DNA from 2 places in the Streptomyces sp. NPDC033131 genome. Region 1 is predicted to be linked to the other one. Evidence: riboswitches for the same ligand, from Rfam matches in the RefSeq annotation. Region 1 holds a riboswitch; the other holds the start of a gene.

What was found. Region 1 has a riboswitch for glycine ahead of gcvT (glycine cleavage system aminomethyltransferase GcvT). Riboswitches for the same ligand answer to the same signal wherever they lie in the genome.
Region 2: it holds a riboswitch for glycine, as region 1 does, so the genes downstream of both, gcvP (aminomethyl-transferring glycine dehydrogenase) here and gcvT (glycine cleavage system aminomethyltransferase GcvT) in region 1, are expected to answer to the same signal.

Annotation. Positions count from the first base shown of each region.
Region 1 is NZ_JBVIPA010000032.1:76,593-90,639, forward strand. Features, by position in the region: gene ACZ5XS_RS32540 (ABC transporter ATP-binding protein) at 1-265, opposite strand, end outside; gene ACZ5XS_RS32545 (ABC transporter ATP-binding protein) at 283-1,380, opposite strand; gene ACZ5XS_RS32550 (ABC transporter permease) at 1,377-2,375, opposite strand; gene ACZ5XS_RS32555 (ABC transporter substrate-binding protein) at 2,486-4,288, opposite strand; gene ACZ5XS_RS32560 (ABC transporter permease) at 4,373-5,380, opposite strand; gene ACZ5XS_RS32565 (enhanced serine sensitivity protein SseB C-terminal domain-containing protein) at 5,690-6,502, opposite strand; gene ACZ5XS_RS32570 (enhanced serine sensitivity protein SseB) at 6,652-7,455, opposite strand; gene ACZ5XS_RS32575 (AAA family ATPase) at 7,524-8,198, opposite strand; glycine riboswitch at 8,372-8,471, shown strand; glycine riboswitch at 8,472-8,584, shown strand; gene gcvT (glycine cleavage system aminomethyltransferase GcvT) at 8,622-9,740, shown strand; gene gcvH (glycine cleavage system protein GcvH) at 9,851-10,228, shown strand; gene glyA (serine hydroxymethyltransferase) at 10,244-11,506, shown strand; gene ACZ5XS_RS32595 (L-serine ammonia-lyase) at 11,585-12,967, shown strand; gene ACZ5XS_RS32600 (glycoside hydrolase family 25 protein) at 13,132-13,689, shown strand; gene ACZ5XS_RS32605 (MOSC domain-containing protein) at 13,711-14,047, shown strand, end outside.
Region 2 is NZ_JBVIPA010000005.1:293,276-307,322, reverse strand. Features, by position in the region: gene ftsR (transcriptional regulator FtsR) at 1-663, shown strand, start outside; gene ACZ5XS_RS10200 (bifunctional nuclease family protein) at 749-1,222, shown strand; gene ACZ5XS_RS10195 (MerR family transcriptional regulator) at 1,482-2,126, shown strand; gene ACZ5XS_RS10190 (DNA polymerase IV) at 2,185-3,582, shown strand; gene ACZ5XS_RS10185 (PRC-barrel domain-containing protein) at 3,880-4,251, opposite strand; glycine riboswitch at 4,365-4,460, shown strand; gene gcvP (aminomethyl-transferring glycine dehydrogenase) at 4,645-7,530, shown strand; gene ACZ5XS_RS10175 (TOBE domain-containing protein) at 7,604-8,023, opposite strand; gene ACZ5XS_RS10170 (ABC transporter ATP-binding protein) at 8,086-9,198, opposite strand; gene modB (molybdate ABC transporter permease subunit) at 9,720-10,577, opposite strand; gene modA (molybdate ABC transporter substrate-binding protein) at 10,574-11,395, opposite strand; gene ACZ5XS_RS10155 (TOBE domain-containing protein) at 11,567-11,962, opposite strand; gene ACZ5XS_RS10150 (APC family permease) at 12,038-13,990, opposite strand.

The DNA of each region.
Region 1 (14,047 bases):
GCAGCCGGGTGATCAGCCGGCCCATCGTGGACTTTCCGCAGCCGGACTCGCCCACGACGCCGAGCGTCTCGCCGGAGCGGACCTCGAAGTCGATGCCGTCGACCGCGTGCACCGCGCCGACCTGCCGCTGGAGCAGACCCTTCTTGATCGGGAAGTGCTTCTTCAGCCCGGTCACCTTCAGCAGGACCTCGCCGGGGGCGGGGTCCTTCGTGAGGGTCGCGGCGCCCTCCTCCTGAGGCGCACCGCCCTGCGCGGGAATGGTCACCGCTTTCTCGTCGTCACTCACAGCTTCGGCGCAATCTCTTCGGTCCAGATACGCTCCCGCTGCTCCGTGCCCAGGTGGCAGGCGGCCCAGTGCCGGCTGCCCACTTCGGCGAGCTCGGGGCGGACGGTGCGGGTGACGTTGTCCTTCGGGAGGTCCGCGTACGGGCAGCGCGGGTTGAAGGCGCAGCCCGACGGGATGTTGATCAGCGAGGGCGGGGAGCCCTTGACCGGGATCAGACGCTCCTGCTGCTCACGGTCCAGGCGCGGCATCGAGCCGAGCAGACCCCAGGTGTAGGGATGCCGGGGCTCGTAGAACACCTTGTCGGCCGGGCCCCGCTCGACGCAGCGGCCGCCGTACATCACCAGGATGTCGTCGGCCAGTTCGGCGACGACGCCCAGGTCGTGGGTGATGACGATGACCGCGGAGCCGAACTCCTTCTGCAGATCCCGGATCAGGTCGAGGATCTGCGCCTGGACGGTCACGTCCAGAGCGGTCGTCGGCTCGTCCGCGATCAGCAGCTCGGGGTTGTTGACCAGCGACATCGCGATCATCGCGCGCTGGCGCATACCGCCGGAGAACTCGTGCGCGTAGCTGTCGACCCGCTTGTCCGGCTGCGGGATGCCCACCCGGTCGAGCATCTCGACCGCGCGACGCTTGGCGGTCTTCTTGTCGACGTCGTGGTGGATCCGGTACGCCTCCACGATCTGCTGGCCGATCGTGTAGTACGGGTGCAGCGCCGACAGCGGATCCTGGAAGATCATCGCCATCTCGCGGCCGCGCAGCTTGCGCACGTAGTCCGGGTCGGCGGACAGGAGTTCGGTCCCGTCCAGCCAGATCTCGCCGGAGATCTGGGCCTTGCGCTTGCCGTACTGGCCGGCGGTGTGCAGGCCCATGATGCCGAGCGAGGTCACCGACTTGCCGGAGCCGGACTCGCCCACGATGCCGAGGGTCTTGCCCTTCTCCAGCTGGAAGCTGAGCCCGTCGACGGACTTGACCAGGCCGTCGTCGGTCGGGAAGTGCACCTTCAGGTCGCGCACTTCCAGGAAGGAGGTCGGGGCGGGCGAGGAACCGGTGGGCTCGCCCACGGCCGCTCCGCTCTTGCTGAGTTCGGTCATGTGAGCCTCACTCGGGGGTCGATCACGGCGTACAGGATGTCCACCACGAGGTTGGCGACGAGCACCGCGAGGGATGTGATCAGGGTGACGCCCACGATGATGGGCAGGTCCTGGTTGCGGATGGCGTCCAGTACGGCCCGGCCGAGGCCGGGCAGGTTGAACGTGGACTCGGTCAGGATCGCGCCACCGATCAGGGCCCCGAGGTCCATCCCGAGCATGGTCAGGATCGGCGTCATCGTCGAGCGCATGGCGTGCTTGCCGATGACGGTCTGTTCCTTGAGGCCCTTGGCGCGGGCGGTGCGGATGTAGTCCTCGCCCAGGATCTCCATCATGGTGGCGCGGGTGATCCGGGCGTACATCGCCGCGTAGAGGAACGCCAGGGTGATCCACGGCAGGATCATGCCGCCGAACCAGCCGCCGAAGCTCTCCTCCAGGGGCACGTACTGCGCGTCGATCCATTTCAGCCCGAAGGCGAAGATCGCCAGGCTGAGCATGCCGGTGAAGTAGATGGGGAGGGAGACACCCGCGAGGGCGACGACCATCGCACCGCGGTCCCACAGGGTGCCCCGCTTGAGCGCGGAGAGCACACCCGCCGCGACACCGAAGACCAGCCACAGCACGGCCGCACCGAGCGCGAGACCCAGGGTCACCGGGAATCGGTCGGTGAGCACCGGCCAGACGGCCTGCTCGCTGCGGAAGGAGTAGCCGAAGCACGGTGCGGAGCAGTGGATCGTGTCGCCGCCGCCCGTGTAGGTGCGGCCGGCGAAGATGCCCTTGAAGAACTCCCAGACCTGGGCGTAGATCGGATCGCCCAGGCCGAGCTTCTCGCGCACGCCCTCGACGGCGGCAGGGTCGGCCTGCTTGCCCACGAAGCTCAAGGCGATGTCTACGCCCGCCCACTTCGGGACGAGGAAGAAGATGCCGAAGACCACCATGATGATGACCACGAGCATCACTGCGGCGGCGAACAACCGCCTGATGAGGTAAGCGAGCACAGCTCTCGGCCCGCCGCGGACCGCGGGCCACCGGAGGTCTTCCGGTGGCCCGCGATCACGCTGCGCCGGCCTTCACCTGCCTTTCGTGCCGTTCGGCGGGTGTGCCGGGATTACTTCTTCGGGTTCTTCAGACCGAGGTTGACGAAGTCGTACTGACCGCTGTATCCGTCGGTCGTGTAGACGTTCGCCAGGTTGCTCGAGCGCCAGTTGATGAACTTCTCGTAGACGAAGGGCAGGTAGTACGCGCCCTCCATCACCTTGTGGTTGATCTCCGTGGCGATCTTTTCCTTGCCGGCGTCGTCCAGGGTCGTGACGTACGAGTCGAACAGACCGTCGATCGTCTTGTCGTCGATGAGCGCGTAGTTGTTGTTACCGCTCTCCTGGATGTACTTGCTGCTCCACAGCGGCAGACCGAAGCCCTGGACGGACGGGAAGTCCGGACCCCAGCCCATGATGATGATGCCGTAGTTCTTCTTCTTCACGTTCGCCGGGCTGCCGATGATGCCGGCGGTCTGCGAGCCGTCGTACTGGTCGATCTCGGCGGTGATGCCGATCTTCTTCAGCGACGCCTGCAGCGACTGGGCGGTGGCCACCTCGACCGGCTTGTTGTTGCGGACGGCGATGGTGGTCTTGAAGCCGTTCGGCTGACCGCAGGCCTTCAGCTCTTCCTTGGCCTTGGCGATGTTGCCGTCCTTGTTGGCACCGGCGAGCTCGTACGGGTCGTACTTCTGGCCCTCGGAACCCGGGACGGACGGCGGCAGCATGTTGGTGCCGATGTCACCACCGGCGATCGGGCCACCGCGAGCGGTCTGCAGCGACACGTGGTCGGCACCGTAGATGACGGCCTTGCGGCACTCGATCTTGTCGAACGGCTTCACGCTCTGCGGGAAGACCGCGTAACGGATGTAGCCGGAGACCGGGTTGTCCAGGTTGGCCTTGTGCTGCTTGAGGGCGGTGGTGCGGCCCTGCGGCGACATGCCGGTCTGGTTCAGGTCGAGGTCCAGGTCACCGTTGAGCAGGCGCTGGTCCAGCTGGTTGGCGTCCGAGAAGAACTGGATGGTGATCTTGTCCGGGTAGGCCTTGCGGATGGGGTCCGAGGCCTGCTTCCACTCGGTGTTGCGGACCAGGGTGAGGTCCTTGCCCGGGTTGTAGGACTGGAACTTGTACGGGCCGGAGGAGAACGGGTGCAGGCCGTACTTGCCCTTGGTGTCCTTGTCCTGGCGGACCGGCGAGGCCGAGACCAGGGCCAGCATCTCCTCGAAGTCCGAGTTGGCCTGCGGCAGCTTGAAGACGATGGTCTTGTCGTCCGGCGTCTCGATGGCCTTCAGACCGAGCTTGTCGGCGGAGGTGTCCTTGTACGGGCCCTTGTACTCGCCCTTGGGGTCGAGCACGTCCTTCAGGTACGTCGGACCGCCGGACAGCACGTCCTGCGCCCACACACGCTCGATGCCGTACTTGACGTCCTTCGAGGTGATCGGCTTGCCGTCCTCCCACGTACTGCCGTCGCGCAGCGTGTACGTGTAGGTCTTGCCGTCGTCCGTGACCTTGGCGGTCGAGGTGGCGAGGTCCGGAGTGATCTCGGCACCGGCCGCGCCCGGCTCCGCCTTGTTCGTGACGAGCTGGCGGCTGTAGTAGCGGGCGAAGTTCCACATCATGCCGTAGTAACCGCGCGTGGTGTCCCACGAGTCGGCGTCCTGGGCACCACCGAACTTCAGAGTGCCGCCCTTCTTGGCGGCGGAGGCCTGGGCGACCTTGTTGTTCGCGGCGTCGAAGCCGGCGGCGCCGGTGCTCGAGCCCTTGTCGCCGTCGTCTCCACCGCCGCCGCCGCACGCCGCCGTGGTCAGCAGCGCGGCGACCGCGGCGACAGCGGCAAACGCCTGCTTCCGCCGCCCTGAGGTGCGTTGGGTAGTCACGATCTCGGATCCTCCGGATTTGATGAGAGACCCCGTGTGAGTGCCACGGGACAGTTGGGGTGCCGCGCTTGGACGGTCAGCGGTTCAACGGGAAGCCTTCGGGTCCAGCGCGTCCCGGACGCCGTCGCCGAAGAGGTTGAAGGCCAGCACGGTGATGAAGATCGCCACGCCTGGGACCACCATGTACATGGGGTCCGACTCGTAGTAGTCGATCGCACTCGAGAGCATCTGCCCCCACGAGGCCGTGGGCGGCTTGACGCCCACGCCCAGGAAGCTGAGCGCCGCCTCGGTGAGGATGTTGGTGGGGATCATCATCGTCGTGTACACGACGATCGGGGCGACGAGGTTCGGCAGCAACTCCTTGAACAGGATGTACAGCCGCCCCGCGCCCAGCGATCGGGCCGCCTCGACGTACTCGCGCTCACGCAGCGAGAGCGTCTGGCCGCGCACGACGCGTCCGATGTAGGGCCAGCCGAAGAAACCGATGACGAGGATCATCACGAAGACACGCACGCTCGAACCGGTCAGCCCCAGCATGTCGTTCGGCATGACGGAGACCAGCGCGATGATGAACAGCAGCTGCGGGAAGGCGAGCAGACCGTCCATCACCCGGCTGATCACGGAGTCGACCCAGCCGCCGAAGAAGCCGGCGAGGATGCCCAGCACCGTTCCGAGGATCACGGCCACCAGCGCGGACAGGAAGCCGACCAGCAGCGAGATCCGGGCGCCGTAGAGGATGCGGGCGAGGATGTCGCGGCCGTTGACCGGCTCGACGCCGAGCAGGTGTTCGCCGCTGATGCCGCCCAGAGAGCCCGTAGGCGTACCGAACAGCGGGTCGATGAGGTTCTCGTGGTACTCGTTCGGGTCCTGCCCGAGGATCCCGGTGATGACCGGGGCGAGCAGCGCGAGCAGCACGAGGAAGAGAACCACGACGCCACCCGTCAGGGCGAGCTTGTCCCGCTTGAGGCGCTCCCAGGCGATCCGGCCCAGGGAGCGTCCCTGAACGGCCTTGGCATCGGCGCTGACCAGCGCCGCTTCTTCGGCCGCACTCGGGGCCGCTTCCGCGGTCGGCTCGTGCAATGGTGCCGTCATCTGGCAGGGACCCCTCTCAACCGGCGGTAGCCGGCCCGCACTTGCCGCTGTGGCGGCATTGATCAGTCCGTCGTACACAGGGACGAAAGGTCCCTGGTGCCGGAGTCTTCAACGCTTTGGCGATCTGTTGCCAGACTTGGCGGTGAAAGGATGCATAAACGTGATGCGGGCTGGAGGGTTCCGTTATCCGGACGCCGGGTAACGCGGGGCGGACGCAGACCAGTTGGGACATTCGCGGCGAATACGGACGATCCACCCTGTTCTACGCGCGAAGATGTGCCGGGCTCTCAGGGCCGGGCAGTCGTTCGGTCAGTATCCGCCGCGAGCCGGCGGATAGCCGTATCCGGCCGCCGGAGCCTGGACCGAGGAGGGGGCCGGGGCGGGCGCCGCATGGGCCTCACGGTCGTAGAACGGGCGGGCGCTCGCCCGCATCCACAGCGCCACCGGGTCGTACTCGTCGGACATCGCCACGGTCGACACCGGCAGCCCGTCCGGGACCGCTCCGATCGACTGCTGCATCATCGCGCGCACCGAGTCGACGGCCGGCGGACTGGTGTCGTACACGTCGAGACCGATGGCCAGATACGGCGCCCCGAGCGCGGGTTGCACCCAGGCCCGGCGCAGGGAGCGGACGGCCGGGGTGCGGTGGGCGTTCTGCGCCATCAGGGCGTAGAACTGCGGGATTTCGATACCGGGCTCGGACAGCCGGAGCGGACCGGCGGGCTGGCGCTCCAGGCCGGTGGCGATGCGGCGCAGATCGAGCCACGGGATGCCGACGCCACCACCGGGGGCGTGCGGGTTCAGCCACAGGCCGTAGTGGTCCGGGTAGAGGGTGCGGGCGACGTCGATTCCGTCGACGACCTCGTAGGAGCGGTTCCAGCCGCTGGCCGAGAGTTCCTGGGCCGAGGTGACGCACGGGGCGTAGCCGTAGCCGTCGACCTCCATGTTTCCGTACTGGGCGTCGGGGGAGCCTGCCTGGCCGTGCCACAGGAGCATCCAGATCTGGCCGGAGGAGGGGGTCGCGAGCGCGCGCAGGAGTGCCTCGTAGGCGTCGTAGCGCCCGGGCGTCACCTGGCGCAGCATGTGCTCGACCTGACCGGCCGCGATGCCGCTGGCGCTCACCTGTACCGCCCCTTCGTGAAGTTCCTCGATATGAAACCAGCTTATGTGGCGGCGCCGACAGCAGCCGCCCAGGAGCTCGGGACTTGTTCGCCGTCGGCCGGTGCAGGTGGTGGGGGCCGGTCGTGCGGTTCCCGAGCCCTTGAAATACCTCAGTAGCCGTACTGATAGAAGGGCCGGACCTGCTCGCGCATCCAGTGGCCCACCGGGTCGTCCGCCACGTCCAGGAGGACCAGGTTGACCGGCCAGGGGGCCGGGGCGCGGCCCAGGGCCCTCGCCAGGGCGTCCATGGGGACCGTACGCAGGTCGGGGGCCTCCCCGTGGGAGAGCTCCACGCCCACGAACATCACCGGGTCCGCGGTCTCGATCGCCGCCAGGCAGCGGCGGGCCGTGAGGATGACGCCTGTCGACGCGAACTCGGCCGAGGCGGCGGCGAGGAAGTCGACGGGGTCGTTCTGCCAGTCCGGCTCGTAGAGCTTGACGCGTCCGCCGCTCGCCGGGCCGTACAGCGGGGTGCGGCCGGAGCGGCACAGGTCGGCCACGGCGGCCGGGGGCAGCGGGACGCCGACCGTGCCGTCCGGGTTCACGGCGATGCCGATCTGCGGGGGCAGGCCGCGGGCGAACTCCACCGCGGGCGCGATGGTGTACGACAGGTGCGAGCCGACGACCTGGCGGAACTGCTCCTCGGAGCTGAAGACCGGCACGTAGGCCTGGCCGTCGATCTCCAGGGTGGGGAGGTCGAGCGGACCGCTGTGCGGGCCGCCGCCGCCTGGCAGCGGCACCCACACGAAGCTGCGGCCGAGCACCTCGATGATCCGCCCGCCGGCTCCGGGGATGCCGAGGGAGGCGGAGAGCACCTCCTCCAACTCGTTGCCGGGCCATCCGCCGTGCGAAGGGGGGTGTGCCTGTGCCGGGAACTCCGAGAAGCCCGCTGGGAGATCCGCCGGGAAGTCCATCTGCTGCCTACCGCCTGCCGAGTACCGCTGCTGTGGCTGAAAGGCTAGCGGGTACGGACCGGTGGGGGTCAGCCCGTGAAGCCGATCCGGCGCAGGACGTTCGCCGCGTCCCGGTCGATCAGGACCGCCGAGTCGCAGCCCTGGGGCAGATCGCCCTTCTCCACGGAGCTGATCAGACGGGAGGCCGCGCCGCGGTGGCGCAGGAACGCGTACCGCGAGACTCCGCGGCCGCGCTCGCGCTGGCCGGCCAGGGCCGTGTCCGGGGGGACGTCGAGCAGCAGCAGGTGCAGGATGCCGCCGCGGCGGCGGGCCTCGCGGGCCAGCCAGCCGCGCACCCAGGCCTGCGTACCGCAGTCGTGCACGACGACGCCTCCGCCGGAGCGCAGGGCGCGGCGCAGCCCCGCGTAGTGGGCGAGGCGGACGAGCGGGCGGTAGACCCCGTACGGCAGGAAGCGGGACAGCCGGCCGTCCCAGTGGTCGCGGGTGTCCTGGGAGTCGATCCGCACGCCCTTGACCGTGCGCCGCATCAGCGTGGACTTGCCGCTGCCCGGCAGGCCGGTGATCACGACGAGGTCGCGGGGTCCGAAGAGCAGTGCGTGCGGGCTGTGGCCCGCGCGCTCGCGCAGGTCGCGGAGGACGGGTCCGGGGCGCGTTCCGCACGCCTGACGGGCCTTGGCCGCGGGCTGCTCGGGCAGCGCGACGGCCGAGGTCGTGGCGTACGCCGTGGTCCTGTTCACCGTGATCGTCCTCCCCTGGGGCGGGTCACGAGTTCCCCTCCCCGTCGAGTGTAAAGAGAAGGTAATACGCGGCGTCTCCTGTTTTCATGCGCTTACTGCCACAGGCCGGTTACAGATGCGGCCTGCCGCGCACCGAAGATGCGTGCGATGATGTGCGCGCCAACTGCATACCGGCCGTTTGAATCCGCGCGGGAGAGTCCCCAGCCGTACGTCGCTGGGGCGCCGAAGGAGCAAGTCCCTCCCTTGAATCTCTCAGGTCCCCGTTACCGCGCGGGCGAGGCACATCTGAAAAGCGGGCCGCTGCCACAGTGGCTCCACCCAAGGTGCAAGTCGTGACCACCGTTCGCGGGGTCACGTCGAACCTCTCAGGTTCCGATGACAGATGGGGAGGAACGACCTCGCCGTCATGCCTTGGGAGACGACCGTCCGATGAGCAGCACCGCACCCCGTCACACCGCGCTCGATGCCCTGCATCGCGCGCTCGGCGCCACGATGACCGACTTCGCCGGCTGGGACATGCCCCTGCGCTACGGCTCCGAACGCGACGAGCACCAGGCCGTGCGCACCCGGGCCGGTCTCTTCGACCTCTCGCACATGGGCGAGATCACGGTCACCGGGCCGCAGGCCGCGCAGTTCCTGAACCACGCACTGGTCGGCGACATCGCGGCCGTGAAGGTGGGCCGCGCCCGCTACACGATGATCTGCGTCGAGAACGGCGGAATCCTCGACGACCTGATCGTGTACCGGCTGGCCGAAGACGAGTACATGATCGTCGCCAATGCCTCCAACGCCCAGAACGTCGTGAACGAGCTCGGCAACCTCGCTGAGGAGTTCGAGGTCGAGGTCCGCGACGACCGCGATCGCTACGCGCTGATCGCCGTCCAGGGGCCCGAGTCCCCCGGCATCCTCAAGTCGCTCACCGACGCCGACGTCGACGGCCTCAAGTACTACGCCGGCCTGCCCGGCACCGTCGCCGGCGTCCCCGCGCTCATCGCCCGCACCGGCTACACCGGCGAGGACGGCTTCGAGCTGTTCGTGAAGCCGGAGCACGCCGTGGAGCTGTGGCAGGCCCTGACCAAGGCGGGCGAGGGCGTCGGCCTGGTCCCCTGCGGCCTGTCCTGCCGGGACACGCTGCGCCTGGAGGCGGGCATGCCGCTGTACGGGCACGAGCTGTCGCTGTCGTTGACTCCGTTCGACGCCGGGCTCGGCCGGGTGGTGAAGTTCGGGAAGGAGGGCGACTTCGTGGGCCGCGAGGCGCTGGCCGAGGCGGCCGCCCGTGCACAGGCGAACCCTCCGCGCGTCCTCGTCGGCCTGGTCGCCGAGGGGCGTCGCGTCCCGCGCGCCGGGTACGCGGTCGTCGCCGGCGGCGAGGTGATCGGCGAGGTCACCTCCGGCGCGCCCTCCCCCACGCTGGGCAGGCCGATCGCGATGGCGTACGTCGACGCCGCGCACGCGGCGCCGGGCACGCCGGGTGTCGGCGTGGACATCCGGGGCAGCCACGAGCCGTACGAGGTCGTGGCGCTGCCGTTCTACAAGCGCCAGAAGTAGACACTTGAGCGGTTCGTGCGCGTGACCCTGCGCACATTTCCGCTGCTCACGTGCGTTTCCAGCAGTCTCCCATTCACCAGCACTCCCCCGCGTACAGGAGAATTCAGGCCATGAGCAACCCCCAAGCGCTGCGCTACAGCAAGGAGCACGAGTGGCTGTCGGCCGCCGCGGACGGCGTCTCGACGGTCGGCATCACGGAGCACGCGGCCAACGCGCTCGGTGACGTCGTCTTCGTCCAGCTCCCGGAGGTCGGTGCCTCGGTGACCGCGGGCGAGACCTGCGGCGAGCTGGAGTCGACCAAGTCGGTCAGCGACCTGTACTCCCCGGTCAACGGCGAGGTCACCGAGGTCAACGAGGACGTCGTCAACGACCCGTCCCTGGTGAACTCCGCGCCCTTCGAGGGCGGCTGGCTGTTCAAGGTGCGCGTCGCCGAGGAGCCGGGCGACCTGCTCTCCGCCGACGAGTACACCGCCTTTTCCGCCGGCTGAGGAGTCGTACACCCGATGTCCGTTCTGAACACGCCCCTGCACGAGCTCGACCCGGAGATCGCCGCCGCGATCGACGCCGAGGTCGGCCGCCAGCAGTCCACCCTCGAGATGATCGCCTCCGAGAACTTCGCGCCTCTCGCGGTGATGGAGGCGCAGGGCTCGGTCCTGACCAACAAGTACGCCGAGGGCTACCCCGGCCGCCGCTACTACGGCGGCTGCGAGCACGTCGACGTCGCCGAGCAGGTCGCGATCGACCGGGTCAAGGAGCTGTTCGGCGCCGAGTACGCCAACGTGCAGCCGCACTCCGGTGCCTCCGCCAACCAGGCCGCCCTGTTCGCGCTGGCCAAGCCCGGCGACACCATCCTCGGCCTCGACCTGGCGCACGGCGGCCACCTCACCCACGGGATGCGGCTGAACTTCTCCGGCAAGCAGTTCAACGTGGTCGCCTACCACGTGGACGAGGCCGGGCTGGTCGACATGGCCGAGGTCGAGCGGCTCGCCAAGGAGCACCGGCCGAAGGTGATCATCGCGGGCTGGTCGGCGTACCCGCGGCAGCTGGACTTCGCCGAGTTCCGCCGGATCGCGGACGAGGTCGAGGCCTTCCTGTGGGTCGACATGGCGCACTTCGCGGGTCTGGTCGCGGCGGGCCTGCACCCGAACCCGGTCGAGTACGCCGATGTCGTCACCTCCACCACCCACAAGACGCTGGGCGGCCCGCGCGGCGGCATCATCCTCGCCAGGAAGGACTTCGCGAAGAAGCTCAACTCGTCCGTCTTCCCCGGCTTCCAGGGCGGTCCCCTGGAGCACGTGATCGCGGCCAAGGCGGTCTCCTTCAAGGTCGCCGCCTCTGAGAACTTCAAGGAGCGTCAGCGCCGTACGGTCGAGGGCGCGCGGATCCTCGCCGAGCGCCTCACCGCGCCGGACGCCCGTGAGGCCGGCGTGAACGTCCTGTCCGGCGGCACCGACGTGCACCTGATCCTGGTCGACCTGCGCGAGTCCGAGCTGGACGGGCAGCAGGCCGAGGACCGCCTCCACGAGGTGGGCATCACGGTCAACCGCAACGCCGTCCCGAACGACCCGCGCCCGCCGATGGTCACCTCCGGCCTGCGGATCGGTACGCCCGCCCTCGCCACCCGCGGCTTCACGGCCGAGGACTTCACCGAGGTCGCGGACGTCATCGCCGAGGCGCTCAAGCCGTCCTACGACGTCGAAGCCCTCAAGACCCGGGTGAAGGCGCTCGCCGACAAGCACCCGCTGTACCCCGGTCTGAACAAGTAGTTCCTTTTTGTGGCGTGCCCCGCACACTCGTGAGTGTGGGGCGCCCACCCCCTGCACCACCCGTACTGAGGAGTTCCCGTGGCCATCTCGGTCTTCGACCTGTTCTCGATCGGCATCGGCCCGTCCAGCTCCCACACGGTCGGCCCGATGCGCGCGGCCCGCATCTTCGCCCGCCGCCTGCGCAACGAGGCCCTGCTGGAGTCGGTGGTGTCGGTGCGGACCGAGCTGTACGGCTCCCTCGGCGCGACCGGCCACGGCCACGGCACGCCCAAGGCGGTGCTGCTCGGCCTGGAGGGCGACTCGCCCCGCACCGTGGACGTGGAGAAGGCCGACCAGCGGGTGGCGGACATCAGGGAGGCGGGCCGGCTGCGGCTGCTCGACGAGCACGAGATCGGCTTCGACTTCGACAAGGACCTCGTCCTCCACCGCCGTAAGACCCTCCCGTACCACGCCAACGGCATGACCCTGTGGGCGTACGACGCCTCGGGGGCGGAACTGCTCACGAAGACGTACTACTCGGTGGGCGGCGGCTTCGTCGTCGACGAGGACGCGGTGGGCGCGGACCGCATCAAGCTCGACGACACGGTGCTCAAGTACCCCTTCCGCACGGGCGACGAGCTGCTGCGCCTGACACGGGAGACCGGCCTGTCGATCTCCGCGCTGATGCTGGAGAACGAACGGGCCTGGCGCACGGAGGAGGAGATCCGCGCGGGGCTGCTGGAGATCTGGCGGGTGATGCAGGCGTGCGTGTCGCGCGGCATGGCCCGCGAGGGCATCCTGCCGGGCGGGCTCAAGGTCCGCCGCCGGGCCGCCATGTCGGCACGTCAGCTCCGGGCGGAGGGCGACCCGTTGGCGCACGCGATGGAGTGGATCACGCTCTACGCGATGGCGGTGAACGAGGAGAACGCGGCGGGCGGGCGCGTGGTGACCGCGCCGACGAACGGAGCGGCCGGCATCATCCCCGCGGTGCTCCACTACTACATCAACTTCGCGGCGGGCGCAGCCTCCGAAGGAGAAAAAGAGGACGGCGTGGTCCGCTTCATGCTCGCCGCCGGCGCGATCGGCATGCTCTTCAAGGAGAACGCCTCCATCTCCGGCGCCGAGGTCGGCTGCCAGGGCGAGGTCGGCTCCGCCTGCTCGATGGCGGCGGGCGCGCTCGCCGAAGTCCTCGGCGGCTCCCCGGAACAGGTCGAGAACGCCGCCGAGATCGGCATGGAACACAACCTCGGCCTCACCTGCGACCCGGTCGGCGGCCTCGTCCAGATCCCGTGCATCGAGCGCAACGGCATGGCCGCGGTGAAGGCGGTCACGGCCGCGCGGATGGCGATGCGCGGAGACGGCACACACAAGGTGTCCCTGGACAAGGTCATCAAGACGATGAAGGACACCGGCGCCGACATGTCCGTCAAGTACAAGGAGACGGCCCGGGGCGGGCTGGCGGTGAACATCATCGAGTGCTGAGGGCGGGGTCCGAAAGGTTCTCGACGTCCTCGGTCATGTCGCGGTGGGATCGCCCGCTGCCGAGAATGCGGGATTTCGCGTGCCGCGCGCGGATCACCCGTGCCAAGGTGGGCCTGCAGTCAGCAACCAACCCGTGTCCCCCACAGGCACTGCAGGGAGCCACCATGCTGCGCGGCATCGACGTGAGCGCCTACCAGTCCGCCACCTACGACACGGACGGCCTCTCCTTCGTCTTCATCAAGGCGACCGAGGGCCGCTCGTACGTCAACCCGAAACTCGCCGCCCAGACGAAGCGGGCCCGCGAGGCCGGCCTGGTCGTCGGCTTCTACCACTTCCTCTGGCCCGGCAATCTGGCGGCCCAGGCGGAGTACTTCGTCGGCAAGGCCCCCGAGAAGGCGGGCGACATCCTGGTCGTCGACTGGGAGACGACCGGCGACGGCAGGCACGCCAGCAACGCGCAGAAGGACAGCTTCCTTCGCAAGGTGAAAGCACTACGGCCGAACAACAGAGTGATCTTGTACTGTAATAGGAACTATTGGCTGACCGTCGACACCACCTCGTACGCCGGCGACGGCCTGTGGATCGCGGACTACGTGACGGCCGGCGAGCCCCGCATCAAGGCGAAGTGGCGCTTCCACCAGTACACCGACGACCCGCTGGACAAGAACGTGGCGGACTTCGCGAGCAAGGCGGCGCTGCGCGAGTGGGCCGAAGGTGCCTGACACTTGGGAGAGCTTCGGGTCATGGATGGGTCGGTCAGCGCGGTCAGCAGCAACGGGACGTACTCGTTCACCAAGCCGAACCGGGAGAGCATCAGGCTGATCGCCGGGCTCGGGGTGGAGGGGGACGTGCATGCCGGGGCGACGGTGAAGCACCGGTTCCGGATGAAGAAGGATCCCTCGCAGCCGAATCTTCGGCAGGTGCACCTCATACATGAGGAGCTGTTCGAGGAGGTCAGGGGCGCCGGGTTCGAGGTGGCGGCCGGGGAGCTCGGGGAGAACGTGACCACGCGGGGGATCGATCTGCTGGGGCTGCCGGTCGGGACCCTGCTGCATCTCGGGGGCGAGGCCGTCGTCGAGG
Region 2 (14,047 bases), on a different contig from region 1:
GTGCTGAACATGCTGCGCGACGAGTTCCCCGAAGTCACCATCTCCAAGATCCGTTTCCTGGAGTCGGAGGGCCTTGTCGAGCCGCAGCGGACCCCCTCGGGGTATCGCAAGTTCAGTGCTGACGACGTCGAGCGCCTCGGTCACGTCCTGAGGATGCAGCGGGACCACTATCTGCCGCTCAAGGTGATTCGCGAGCACCTCGACGCCATGGAGCGCGGTGAGGCCGCGCCACTGCCGACAGTGGGCCGTCAGCGCGACGGCGAGGGTCTTTCGGAGATCGCCGACGGGCCGACCGCGGCCAGGATCGGGCGGGGTCAGCTGATGGCGGCCGCCGAGATCGGCGAGCAGGAACTTCAGGAGTGGGAGTCGTACGGGCTGATCTCTCCGCTGCCCGACGGGGCGTATGACGCCGAGGCGGCCACTGTGGCCTCGCTCATCGCCGAGCTGGGGCGGTTCGGGATCGAGCCGCGGCATCTGCGGGTGATGAAGACGGCGGCCGAGCGCGAGGCGGGGCTGGTCGACCAGGTGGTGGCCCCGCTGAGGCGCCATCGCAACCCCCAGACCAGGGCACATGCCGAGGCCCGTACGAAGGAACTGGCCGGGCTCACGGTGAAGCTGCACGCGGCACTCGTGCAGACCGCGCTGGGCGTGCGGTTGCCGTGACGCGGGCGGGTTCGCACGGGCCGGATAGGCCACCCGTTCTCTGCCCGACTACCCAAACGTCCCGGGCACGGCCTAGGGTTGCTGTGTGAACGAGCTCGATGTCGTAGGTGTCCGGGTCGAAATGCCCTCCAACCAACCGATCGTGCTCCTGCGTGAAGTGGGAGGCGACCGCTACCTCCCCATCTGGATCGGGCCTGGGGAGGCAACGGCGATCGCCTTCGCGCAGCAGGGCATGGCCCCCGCCCGACCGCTGACCCATGACCTGTTCAAGGACGTGCTGGAGGCCGTCGGGCAGGAGCTCACCGAAGTGCGCATCACGGATCTGCGTGAAGGCGTCTTCTACGCGGAGCTGGTCTTCGCCAGCGGAGTCGAGGTGAGTGCCCGCCCGTCCGACGCCATAGCGCTGGCCCTGCGCACCGGGACGCCGATCTACGGCAGTGACGGCGTGCTCGACGACGCCGGCATCGCGATCCCGGACGAGCAGGAGGACGAGGTGGAGAAGTTCCGTGAGTTCCTCGACCAGATCTCGCCCGAGGACTTCGGAACCAGCAGCCAGTGAGGCGTCCGCCGCCTCGTGGGCGAACCGGCCCGCGGGGCTCGGCCATGTCCGTCGACGCCTCACATGCGGGCATTTGCCGGCGGTGCGTGAGAGAGTCGTACGGGCCGCTCAGGGCACATTCGGCTAGCCTTTCCCCGCGGTTGGGTGCGGGAAACCACTCGAAGGGTGATTATCACCCGGCGTGCCGAGTGTGGCGATCGTTGACGCGCCCCTGGTGACTGCCTACCGTCGAGAAGGCAGGTCAAGGACGGAGGTCGGCGTGAGCAGCAGCGGCGACGGTACGGCTGGGGGTGCCCCCGGACGCAGTCTCGGGGCGAGCGGTCCGTACCCGCTTCACAGCAACGCGGCCGATCACGCTCCGCAGCGACCGACGGCCGTGCCGAGCAGCGGAGGGGCGACGTCCATGGCGTCCGAGCAGATCGGCTACCGCGGTCCGACGGCCTGCGCGGCCGCCGGCATCACCTACCGGCAACTGGACTACTGGGCCCGCACCGGTCTCGTCGAGCCGAGTGTGCGGCCGGCCCACGGGTCGGGAACGCAGCGTCTGTACAGCTTCCGGGACGTTGTCGTCCTGAAGATCGTCAAGCGCTTTCTGGACACCGGTGTGTCGCTGCAGAACATCCGCACCACCGTTCAGCACCTCAGGGAACGCGGTTTCAGCGACCTGGAGCGCATGACGCTGATGAGCGACGGTGCCACGGTGTACGAGTGCACCTCGCCGGACGAGGTCCACGCGCTGTTGCAGGGTGGCCAGGGCATCTTCGGAATCGCCGTGGGTGTCGTGTGGCGGGACGTGGAGAACGCGCTTTCCCAGCTGCACGGCGAGCGGATCGACACCGGGGAGACCCTCGTGGGGCACAACCCCGCGGACGAGCTGGCGCGGCGGCGCAACCGGGCGGTCTGACCGCCGGCCCCGCTCTCCGGGGACGGCATTGTCAGTGGCGTAGGGCAGCATCGGAGATGTGAGAAGCGCGCCCACGATCCTGCATCTCGACATGGATGCCTTCTTCGCCTCGGCGGAGCAGGCGTCCAAGCCGAGCCTGCGCGGGAAGGCCGTCGTCGTGGGCGGGCTCGGGCCGCGGGGCGTGGTGGCCACGGCGTCGTACGAGGCACGGGTCTTCGGGGTTCATTCGGCGATGCCCATGGCCCAGGCGCGTCGGCTCGCCCCGAACGCGGCGTATCTGGTGCCGCGTGGTGCGTTCTACCGGTCGATCAGCGAGCAGGTGATGGGGCTTCTGCGGGCGCTGTCGCCTCTTGTGGAGCCGTTGAGCCTGGACGAGGCGTTCGTGGACCTGGAGGCCGGGGGAGCGGCCTGGGACGACGCCTCGGCGCGGCTGGCCGGGGCGAAACTGCGGACCGACATACGAGCCGTGACCGGGCTCACCGGGTCGGTGGGCCTCGCCGCTTCCAAGATGCTCGCGAAGATCGCCTCGGAGCAGGCCAAACCCGACGGACTGGTGGTCATCGAACCGGGGACCGAGCGGGCCATGCTCGGGCCGATGTCGGTGCGGACGCTGCCGGGGGTGGGGCCGACGACGGGCGACCATCTGCGGCGGGCCGGGATCCATACGGTCGACGAGATGGCCGAGGCGGGTGAGGACGAGCTCGTACGGCTGCTGGGCAAGGCCCACGGGCACGCGCTGTACGCCATGGCGCTGGCGCACGACGAGCGGCCGGTGGTGGCCGAGCGGGAGACGAAGTCGGTGTCCGTGGAGGACACGTACGACGTCGACATTCACGACCGGGTCCGGGTGGGGATGGAAGTACAGCGGCTGGCCGACCGGTGTGTGCGGCGGTTGCGGGAAGCGGGGCTGTCCGGGCGGACCATCGTGCTGAAGGTGCGGAGATACGACTTCTCGACGCTGACCCGGTCCGAGACCCTGCGGGGGCCCACGGACGATCCGGCAGTGGTGCGGGAGGCTGCGGCGCGGCTGTTGGACCCGGTGGACACGACAGGGGGCGTGCGGCTGCTGGGGGTGGGCGTGAGCGGCCTGGCCGACTACACGCAGGAGGACCTGTTCGCGCAGGCGGCGGGGGACCGGGGGGATGTCGTCGGGTCGGTGGAGGACACCGATGACGTGCCCGCGGTGGAACCGGCCGGGCCGGTCGAGCGGAGATGGGTCTCGGGGCACGACGTCACCCATGCCGAGTACGGGCACGGGTGGGTGCAGGGGAGCGGACTCGGGCGGGTCACCGTGCGCTTCGAGACACCCGACTCGGAGCCCGGGCGCGTGCGGACCTTCCGGGTCGACGACCCGGAGTTGGAGCCGGCGGAGCCGTTGCCGTTGGTGGCGCGGAGACCTGAGGCGGGCGCCGGTGGGGGGCCTTCTGCGGATGAGGGCCGGGTGCGAGCGGTGTGAAGCGCGGCGGGGAGATGCGGGTGAAGCGTGGTGGGGTGCGCGGATGAGTAGTGAGAGGAGGGCCGGCGGGATGGGTTCGTGCGGGTCGCACCGGCCTTGGCCGAGAGGGGATGCGGGGCGCCTGCGGACGGCGGTTCGCGGGGATTCGTGCGTGACCGGGGTCGGTGTGGGCCGGGGGTGGGTGGCGCAGCCCGGTGCTGACCGGGTGCCGCCTGCGCCCACCCGTGGCGCCCCGAGCGGCACGACTGCCCGCAGGTGGCGGGGCGGCTGGGGCGCGTTCGTGCCGTGCCGGTGGGGTCACGGGTCGTCCGTGCCTGCCACCTTGCCGAAGTTGCGGTCCGGGAAGGGGGGAGGGGCGCCCAGGTCCAGACCGTAGTGGTGGTAGAGCTGGAGTTCTTGTTCGGGAGAGAGATGGCGGCCCACGCCGAAGTCGGGAGCGTCCTTGATCAGGGCGCGGTCGTAGGGGACGTGGAGGGTGCCCTCGACGAGTTCGCTCGGTTCCAGGGGGACGAAGGCATCCCTGGAGAAGAGGCCGGTGCGTATGGCGGCCCACTCCGGTTCGCCGGTCGCGTCGTCGAGGTAGACCTCGTCGATGGTGCCGAGCTTCGTGCCGTTGCGGTCGAGCGCCTTGCGGCCGATCAGGTTGCGCGGATCGATGTCGGTCTGCACGGGCCCTCCACTTGGTCGCAACTCATCCGTAAGCACTACAAAAGAGCAGATTGAGGATGGCGGCCACTCGAAGGTGGGAGTGTGGACCTCGCTGGTACGCTGACAACGGCTGCTGACCCCGTGCGGGAGAGTCCTCCAGACTTCATCGGAGGCGCCGAAGGAGCAAATCCTCCCCGGAATCTCTCAGGCCCACGTACCGCACGGACGAGGTCACTCTGGAAAGCAGGGCGGGTGCCGACGGCGTCGACGGCTTCCGCTCTCACCGACGGTGAAAGTCGGGTGCCCTCGGGTGTCCGGTGAAGCTCTCAGGTTGTGATGACAGAGGGGGAGGCCGTCCGGGTACCCGCGCCGTGGTGACCCTCGAAGGTCGCGTCAGACCAGGAGGCCTCCGTAATGACCGCCCATCGCATTCCGCTTTCCGAGCTCGAGCAGGGAATCCCCTTCGAGCAGCGCCACATCGGGCCCGACCAGGAGGCGCGGGCCAAGATGCTCGCGCAGGTCGGGTACGGCTCGCTCGACGAGCTCACCGCCGCCGCGGTCCCGGATGTGATCAAGAACGCCGACATGCTGGAGCTGCCGGGCGCCCGCACCGAGGCCGAGGTGCTGGCCGAGCTGCGTTCGCTGGCCGACCGTAACCAGGTGCTCGACTCCATGATCGGGCTCGGGTACTACGGGACCTTCACACCGCCCGTCATCCTGCGGAACGTCATGGAGAACGCCGCCTGGTACACGGCGTACACGCCTTACCAGCCGGAGATCTCCCAGGGGCGCCTCGAAGCCCTGCTCAACTTCCAGACCATGGTCGCCGAGCTCACCGGGCTGCCGACCTCGGGCGCCTCGCTGCTGGACGAGGGCACCGCGGCCGCCGAGGCTCTGGCGCTGTCCCGGCGCATGGGCAAGAACAAGAAGGGCCTTTTCCTGGTCGACGCGGACACGCTGCCGCAGACCATCGCCGTGATCGAGACGCGCGCCGAGCCGACCGGTGTGGAGGTCGTGGTCGCCGACCTCAGTGACGGTATTCCGGCCGAGATCGCCGGGCGCGAGATCAACGGCGTGCTGCTCCAGTACCCGGGCGCCTCCGGTGCCGTACGCGACATCAAGCCGGTGATCGAGCAGGCCCACGAACTCGGCGCGCTGGTGACCGTCGCCGCCGACCTGCTGGCGCTGACGCTGCTGAAGTCCCCGGGGGAGCTCGGTGCGGACATCGCGGTCGGGACGACGCAGCGCTTCGGTGTGCCGATGGGCTTCGGCGGGCCGCACGCCGGCTACATGGCGGTACGTGAGAAGTTCGCGCGCAGCCTGCCCGGGCGCCTGGTCGGGGTGTCCGTGGACGCCGACGGCAACAAGGCCTACCGCCTCGCACTCCAGACCCGCGAGCAGCACATTCGCCGGGAGAAGGCGACCAGCAACATCTGTACCGCGCAGGTGCTGCTCGCGGTGATGGCCGGTATGTACGCCGTCTACCACGGGCCCGACGGCCTGAAGACCATCGCGCGGCGCACCCACCGGTACGCCACGGTCCTCGCCGCGGGCCTGACGGCCGGCGGGGTCGAGGTCGTGCACGGCTCCTACTTCGACACGCTGGCCGTCCGTGTGCCCGGGCGGGGTGCCCAGGTGGTCGCCGCCGCGCGCGAGAACGGGGTCAACCTGCGTCTCGTGGACGCCGACCACGTGTCCATCGCCTGCGACGAGACCACTCTGCGAGCCCAACTGGCCGCAGTATGGGCCGCGTTCGGGGTCGAGGGGGACATCGAGGCGCTCGACGCGGCCACCGAGGAGACCCTTCCGGGCGCGCTGCTGCGGACCGACGAGTACCTGGCGCACCCCGTGTTCCACCAGTACCGCTCCGAGACCGCGATGCTGCGCTACCTGCGTCGCCTGGCCGACCGGGACTACGCGCTCGACCGCGGCATGATCCCGCTGGGCTCCTGCACCATGAAGCTCAACGCGACCGTCGAGATGGAGCCGGTCACCTGGCCCGAGTTCGGGCAACTGCACCCCTTCGCGCCTGCCGAGCAGGCGCAGGGATACCTCACGCTCATCCGCGAGCTGGAGGAGCGGCTCGCCGAGGTCACCGGGTACGACAACGTCTCGCTGCAGCCCAACGCCGGATCCCAGGGGGAGCTGGCCGGGCTGCTCGCCGTGCGCGGGTATCACCGGGCCAACGGTGACGAGCAGCGGACCGTGTGCCTCATCCCCTCGTCGGCGCACGGCACCAACGCCGCCAGCGCGGTGATGGCGGGCATGAAGGTCGTCGTCGTGAAGACCGCCGGGGACGGCGAGATCGACGTCGAGGACCTGCGGGCGAAGATCGAGCAGTACCGGGACGAGCTGTCGGTGCTGATGATCACGTACCCGTCGACGCACGGGGTGTTCGAGGAGCACGTCGCCGACATCTGCGCCCAGGTGCACGAGGCGGGTGGGCAGGTGTACGTCGACGGGGCCAACCTGAACGCGTTGGTGGGCCTGGCCAAGCCGGGGCACTTCGGCGGTGACGTCTCGCACCTGAACCTGCACAAGACCTTCTGCATCCCGCACGGCGGCGGCGGTCCGGGCGTCGGCCCGGTGGGTGTGCGGTCGCACCTGGCGCCGTATCTGCCGAACCACCCGCTGCAGCCCGCGGCCGGCCCGGAGACCGGTGTCGGGCCGATCTCGGCCGCGCCCTGGGGCTCCGCCGGGATCCTGCCGATCTCGTGGGCGTACGTCCGCCTCATGGGCGGGGAGGGGCTCAAGCGGGCCACGCAGGTGGCGGTGCTCAGTGCCAACTACATCGCCAAGCGGCTGGAGCCGCACTACCCGGTGCTCTACACCGGTCCGGGCGGTCTGGTCGCGCACGAGTGCATCATCGATCTGCGGCCGCTGACCAAGGCGACCGGTGTGAGCGTCGACGACGTCGCCAAGCGGCTCATCGACTACGGCTTCCACGCGCCGACGATGTCCTTCCCGGTGGCCGGCACGCTGATGATCGAGCCGACCGAGTCCGAGGACCTGACCGAGCTCGACCGGTTCTGCGAGGCGATGATCGCCATTCGTACGGAGATCGAGAAGGTCGGCAAGGGCGAGTGGTCCGCGGAGGACAACCCGCTGCGGAACGCGCCGCACACCGCCGGTGCGCTGGGCGGGGAGTGGGAGCACGCCTACACGCGCGAGGACGCCGTCTTCCCGGCCGGTGTGTCGGTCGCGGACAAGTACTGGCCGCCGGTGCGCCGGATCGACCAGGCCTTCGGCGACCGTAACCTCGTCTGCTCCTGCCCGCCGCTGGACGCGTACGAGGACTGACGTGCAGTACACGTGGTGAGGGCCGATACGTGATGAGGGCCCCGTCCGGTTCGCCGGGCGGAGCCCTGGTGCGTCACGGGGTCGCGAGGGAGACCTCGGTCGACTTGATCAGGGCGACGACTGTGGTGCCGGGTGCGAGGGCCAGGTCCGTCGCGGCCTCCTTGGTGATCACCGCGGTCAGCTCACCGTCGTCGAGGGCGACCTTGACGGAGGCCATGGCGCCGCCGGTCGTGATGTCGCGGACGGTGCCCGGGAGCTGGTTGCGGATGGAGACGCCTTCGACGGGGCCGGTGGCCAGGGAGACCTCCGTCGACTTCACCAGGGCGTGTACGGCGGAACCCGCGGCGAGACCGAGTTCCTCGGCGGCCTCCACGGTGATTGCCGCGGTGAGGTTCCGGCCGCCGGTGAGGTGGACCTTGACCGTGGCCATCACCTCGCCGGGGGTGACGGCGGTGACGGTGCCGGGGAGATGATTGCGGATGCTCAGGCTCATGGAGGCCTCGTTGGGGGTGGGGAGCCGGGGGGTGGGGTCCCCACGGTAGTCGGAGGCGGGGGTTATGCCGGGTATGCGTGAGTCTGGGTCGCCTTGACTGTTGCCCAGGCCGGTGCACCCGGGTGCAGATCGAGTTCCGCCGCCGCGACCGTCGTCAGGTCGGCCGCGAGGGGGAGTTCGCCGGTGAGGTCCACACGGATCTGGTCGCCGTGGGTCTCCAGGCCGGCCACTTCGCAGCGCCAGAGGTTGCGGGCGCTGGAGCCGGTGGGGCGGTCGCGGTAGAGGGTCACGGCGCCGGGGGGGAACGCGACGAAGACCGGTCCGGCGAGGTCCTCCGTGGTGGTGATGGAGGGGCCGGCGTCCAGACGGACCGTGTGGCCTTCGGCCTGGCCCCTGTAGAGGTTGAGGCCGACCAGCTGTGCGATGTAGTCCGTGCGGGGGTGGCGGGCGATGTCGGCGGGCGTGCCCTCCTGGACGACCCGGCCGTGTTCGACGACCACCAGCCGGTCGGCCAGCACCATGGCGTCCAGTGGGTCGTGGGTGACCAGGACGGCGACGGCGTCGAACTCTGCGAGGTGGCGGCGGAGTTGGGCGCGTACCTCCAGGCGGGTGCGGGCGTCCAGGGCTGCCAGGGGTTCGTCGAGGAGGAGCAGGCGGGGGCTGGTGGCCAGGGCGCGGGCCAGGGCGACGCGCTGGGCCTGGCCGCCGGAGAGACGGCGGGGCTTGGCGCCGGCGTGGTCGGCGAGACCCATGCGGTCCAGCCACTCGGCGGCCTGCGCGCGGGCCTGCGCCTTGGTCGCGCCGTGGCAGCGGGGTCCGAAGGCCACGTTGTCGAGGGCGGACAGGTGCGGGAAGAGGAGGTAGTCCTGGAAGACGACGCCGACCGGGCGGGACTCGGGGGGTGTGCGGTCCAACTCGACGCCGTCCAGGCGCAGATGGCCGCCGGTGAGCGGGGCGAGGCCGGCGAGGGCGCGCAGGGCGGTGGTCTTGCCGGCGCCGTTCGGGCCGAGCAGGGCTACGACGTCGCCGGGGGCGGCGGTGAGGCTGATGTCCAGGCGGAAGGTGTCGCGGTCGACGACGAGGTGGGCGGCGAGGCCTGGGCCGCGGGTGGTGTTGGCGGCGGCGTCGGTTGTGGCGTCGGTTGTGGTGCCGGCTGGGTCCTCGACGTTGGTCATGAGGGGCGTGTCCTGGAGGGGTTGGCTCGGACCGGGATCGTGTGTGGCTGGGGTCGGTACGCGTCGTTGGTGCGGGTCGTCGATGCCGGCCGTCGGTGTGGGCTGGCGGGGGTGGGTTGCGCGGCCCGGCGCTGACGGGGTGCCGCCTGCGCCCACCCGTGCCGCCCCGAGCGGCACGACTGCCCGCAGGTTGGCGGGGTCGGTGCGGGCCGTCGGTGTGGGCTGGCGGGGGTGGGTTGCGCGGCCCGGCGCTGGCGGGGTGCCGCCTGCGCCCACCCGTGCCGCCCCGAGCGGCACGACTGCCCGCAGGTTGGCGGGGTCGGTGCGGCCGCCAGGTTGGTGGGGTGGCGGGGGCGTCGGCTGGCCGTGCGTGGGTTGGCGGGGTGGGTGGGTGCGGTTGGCTGGTCGTGGGGTGGCGGGGTGGGTGGCCGCCAGGTTGGTGGGGTGGCGTGGGTTGGCGGGGTGGGTGGTGTGGTCTTGCTCCGGTCGGGCAGGGTGGGGGAGGCGTACTCGGGTGAGGGTCATGAGGGGGTCATCCAGCGGTCGCGCAGGGCTGCCAGGACCGCGATCGACACCGCCAGCAGGACCAGGCTGAGGGCGATGGCGGCCGCCGGGTCGTTCTGGAGGGCCAGGTAGACCGCGAGGGGCATGGTCTGGGTTCGGCCCGGGAAGTTGCCCGCGAAGGTGATCGTGGCCCCGAACTCGCCGAGGGCTCGTGCCCAGGCGAGGACGGAGCCCGCTGCGATGCCCGGCATGATCAGCGGCAGCGTGACCCGGCGGAACGCGGTGAAGCGGGAGGCGCCGAGGGTGGTGGCCGCCTCCTCGTAGCGCGGGTCGGCGGCACGCAGGGTGCCCTCGACGCTGATGACGAGGAACGGCATCGCCACGAAGGTCTCCGCGAGGATCACGCCGGTCGTGGTGAACGGGAGGGTGAGCCCGAACCAGGAGTCCAGCCACTGCCCGATCACGCCGTTGCGGCCGAGGGCGAGCAGCAGTGCCACGCCGCCGACCACCGGGGGCAGAACGAGGGGCAGGGTCACCAGGGCGCGGACCAGGCCGCGGCCAGGGAAGTCGGCGCGGGCCAGCAGCCAGGCCAGGGGGACACCGACGACCAGGCTCAGCGCGGTCGCCGCCGTGGCGCACACCAGGGACAGACGGAGGGCCTCCCAGACCGCCGCACTGGTCAGCTGCTCGGGGAGGCTGCGCCAGGGAGCTCGTACGAGCAGGGCGACCAGTGGGAGGAGCAGGAACGCCAGCCCTGCCAGGGCGGGCACGAGGAGGGGAAGGGGCACGCCTCGGCGGGGACCCGCACGCGGAGGCCGGCGCCGTCGGCCCTCCATGGCGACGGTCTCGGACTTGTCCTTGCCGGGTCCGGTCATGGCGTGAGGAATCCGGCCCCGGTCAGGACCCTCTGGCCCTGTGCGGACTGCACCAGTTGGATGAAGGCCTTGGCGGCGGCGGGGTTCGGCGCGTTCTTGAGGAGGGCGATCGGGTAGTCGTTGACGGCCTTCGCCGACTCGGGGAAGGCCACGCCCGCCACCTTGTCACCGGCGGCCTTCACGTCCGTCTTGTAGACGACGGCGGCGTCGGCCTCCTTCAGCTCGACCTTCGTGAGGGCGCTCTTGACGTCCTGCTCGTAGGAGACCGGCGTGAGCTCGAGGCCCGCGCTCTCCAGGGCCGTCTGGGCGGCGGAGCCGCACGGCACCGTCTTGTCGCACAGGACGACCTTCAGGCCGGACTTCGTGAGGTCCTCGAGGGAGGTGACCTTGTCGGGATTGCCCGGCAGGGTGGCGATCTCCAACTGGTTGCGGACGAAGGTGGCGGGTGCGCCGACCGCGTCCTGCCCGTCCGTCACGATCGCCATGGTCTTGGTGCTCGCGGCGGCGAACACGTCGGCCGGGGCGCCGCCCGTGATGTTCGCGGCGAGGGTGTCGCTGCCGCCGAAGCTGAAGGTGACTTTCGTGCTCGGGTGCTCCTGCTCGAACCGCTTGCCCAGCGTCGTGAAGCTCTCCTGGAGCGAGGCGGCGGCGAAGACGGTCACCGTGCCGGAGAGCTTCGCGGAGGAGCCGGATCCGGCCGTGCCCGAGTCCGCCTCGGATGAGCCGGACGAGGAGCACGCGCTCAGGGCCAGCAGCGCGGCGGCTCCCGCGCCGATCGCCCGCAGGGTCCGGCGGGTCCGGCGCACGGAACGGGTCATCACGGGGCCACTCCCTCGGTCTGCCTGAGAAGAGCCCGTCGGACCCTTCCGTTGCGCCGATCATACTTCCGCATGTGCGAGGCATAAGTCAGGTGTGGCATCGCATGAGCCTGGGTGAAACTCGTACAGGGTGGCATGTGCGTTTGTGCGCACGGAGCGCCGAGAGGAGCCTCAGGCGCGGTCGATGTGGACATTCGTCGACTTGACGCGGGCCGTCGCCTCCATGCCGACCTCCAGGCCCAGTTCCTCGACGGCTTCGCGGGTCAGCAGGGACACGAGACGGTGTGGGCCGGCCTGGATCTCGACCTGGGCGGCGACGTCGCCCAGCTTGATGGCGGTGACGATGCCGGGGAAGGCGTTCCGGGCGGAGGTGTAGGGCGTGTCCTCGTCGGTGTTCGCGGCCTTGGCCAGCTCCACCGAGAACGCGGCCAGGTCCCGCCCGTCGACGAGCCGTCGCCCGCCGTCGTCGCGGTGGGTCGCCACCCGGCCGGCGTCCGCCCAGCGGCGCGCGGTGTCGGGGCTCACGCCGAGCAGCCTGGCTGCCTGGCCGATCGTGTAGGACTGCATGCGGTCACGATAGGGCCGTGAACGGTGGGTCGTGGAGGTGGGGCGGGGCGCGGCGAGGGCCCGCTGGTGGCGCGCTCAGCCGGTGTGGACGCGCGGCCGGCGGGGCCGGTCCGGTTCCGCCTCGCGCAGGACCTCCCGGGTGACCGGGGCGACCTCGCCCTGGCCGAAGAGGAAGAAGCGCAGGAAGTTGGCGAAGGGGTTGCCCTCGGTCCACTCGAAGTAGATGTGCGGGGTGCGGCCGGTCGCGTCGCGGACGTGCAGGAGCAGGGCGGCGAGTGCGTTCGGTATGGAGGAGGACTCCAGGGTCAGGACGCGGTAGCGGTCGTGCAGGACCTCGCCGCGTACGGTCAGGCCTGTCTCGAACTCGGACGGGTCCAGGACCGTGACCTCGACGAAGACGAAGTCCTCTCCGGGGATGTCGTTGTCCTCCCGGATCTGCTCGATCTTGTCGCGGTACTCGGCCTTGTCCCGCCGGTCGGGTTCGTTGGCGATGAACCGGATCTTGCGGCTGGCCATGTCCCGGATGAACCGTTCCGCCATGTCGTCCAGCGTCACGCCGGTCACCCGCAGTTCGAAGGCGCGGGCCAGCCGGGACAGCAGGGAGACCAGGATGATGCCGGCGATGAAGCAGGCGCCGATCTTCACGCCGTCGGGTCGTTCGATGACGTTCATGACGGTCGTGTAGAGGAAGACCGCCGAGATCACGGCGAAGGCGACGGTCCGGTTCCGCTGGCCGGCCTTGCGTGCGGCGATCGTCACCGCGATCGCGGCGGAGCTGATCAGCACCAGTACGCCGGTGGCGTAGGCGCCGCCCTGTGCGTCGACGCTCGCGTCGAAGATCCAGGTGACGAGGAAGGCGACGAGGGTGAAGACGATGACCATCGGACGCACCGCGCGGGCCCAGTGCGGGGCCATGCCGTAGCGGGGCAGGTAGCGGGGCATCAGGTTGAGGAGCCCGGCCATCGCGGAGGCGCCGGCGAACCAGAGGATGGCGATGGTCGAGACGTCGTAGACCGTGCCGAAGGCGCTGCCCAGGTACTCGTGCGCGAGGAACGCCAGGGCGCGTCCGTTCGCCTCGCCGCCCGGCTCGAACTCCTTCTCCGGGATCAGCAGCGTGGTGATGAAGCTGGTGGCGATCAGGAAGGCGCTCATGACCAGGGCGGCGGTGGTGAGCAGCTTCTTCGTGTCGCGGATCCGGCCGGCCGGCCGCTCGTCCGTGTCGTCCGGGTCGCCCTGGACGTGGGGCATGACCGCCACGCCGGTCTCGAAACCGGAGAGGCCGAGGGCGAGTTTGGGGAAGACCAGCAGGGCCACGCCGACCATGGCGAAGACGTTGCCGTGCTCGGCGGTCAGGGCGCTGGACCAGGCGGTGACCACGTGTCCGGCCGTGACGACGTGCCACAGGCCGACGAGCACGACGACGAGGTTCAGCGTCAGGTAGACGCCGACCAGGACGACCGCGACGCCGATCGCCTCGAGGAAGCCCTTGAGGAACACCGCGCCCAGCAGCGCCACGAGGATCAGTGTGATCAGGAGCTGTTTGTCGTGCAGCGTGGCGGTCAGGTGCGGGTTCTCGACGAGGTGGGTGGAGGCGTCCGCCGCCGACAGCGTGATGGTGATCAGGAAGTCGGTCGCGGCGAAGCCGAGCAGGGTCAGGACGAACAGCTTGCCCTTCCAGAAGGACAGCAGCCGCTCCAGCATCGCGATCGAGCCCTCGCCCCGGGGGCTCTCCTCGGCCACTCTCCGGTACACGGGCAGGGCGCCCGCGAGGGTGACGATCACCAGCACGATGGTCGCCACGGGAGACAGCAGGCCGGCGGCGAGGGCCGCGATGCCCGGCTGGTAGCCGAGGGTCGAGAAGTAGTCGACGCCGGTGAGGCACATGACCCGCCACCAGCGCCGGCCCGTGTGCGCGGGTTCGGGTGTGGCGTGCGGGCCCTGGGGGCCGCCGCCCTTGCCCATGTCGGTCAGGCCTTCCAGCATCCAGGAGCGCAGAGGACTGGGCGGGGGGTGTTCGGTGGTGGCCATCGGGCGTGCTCCTGGGGTACGGCTCAGCGTGTCGATCCGGCCATCATGTGTACGGCC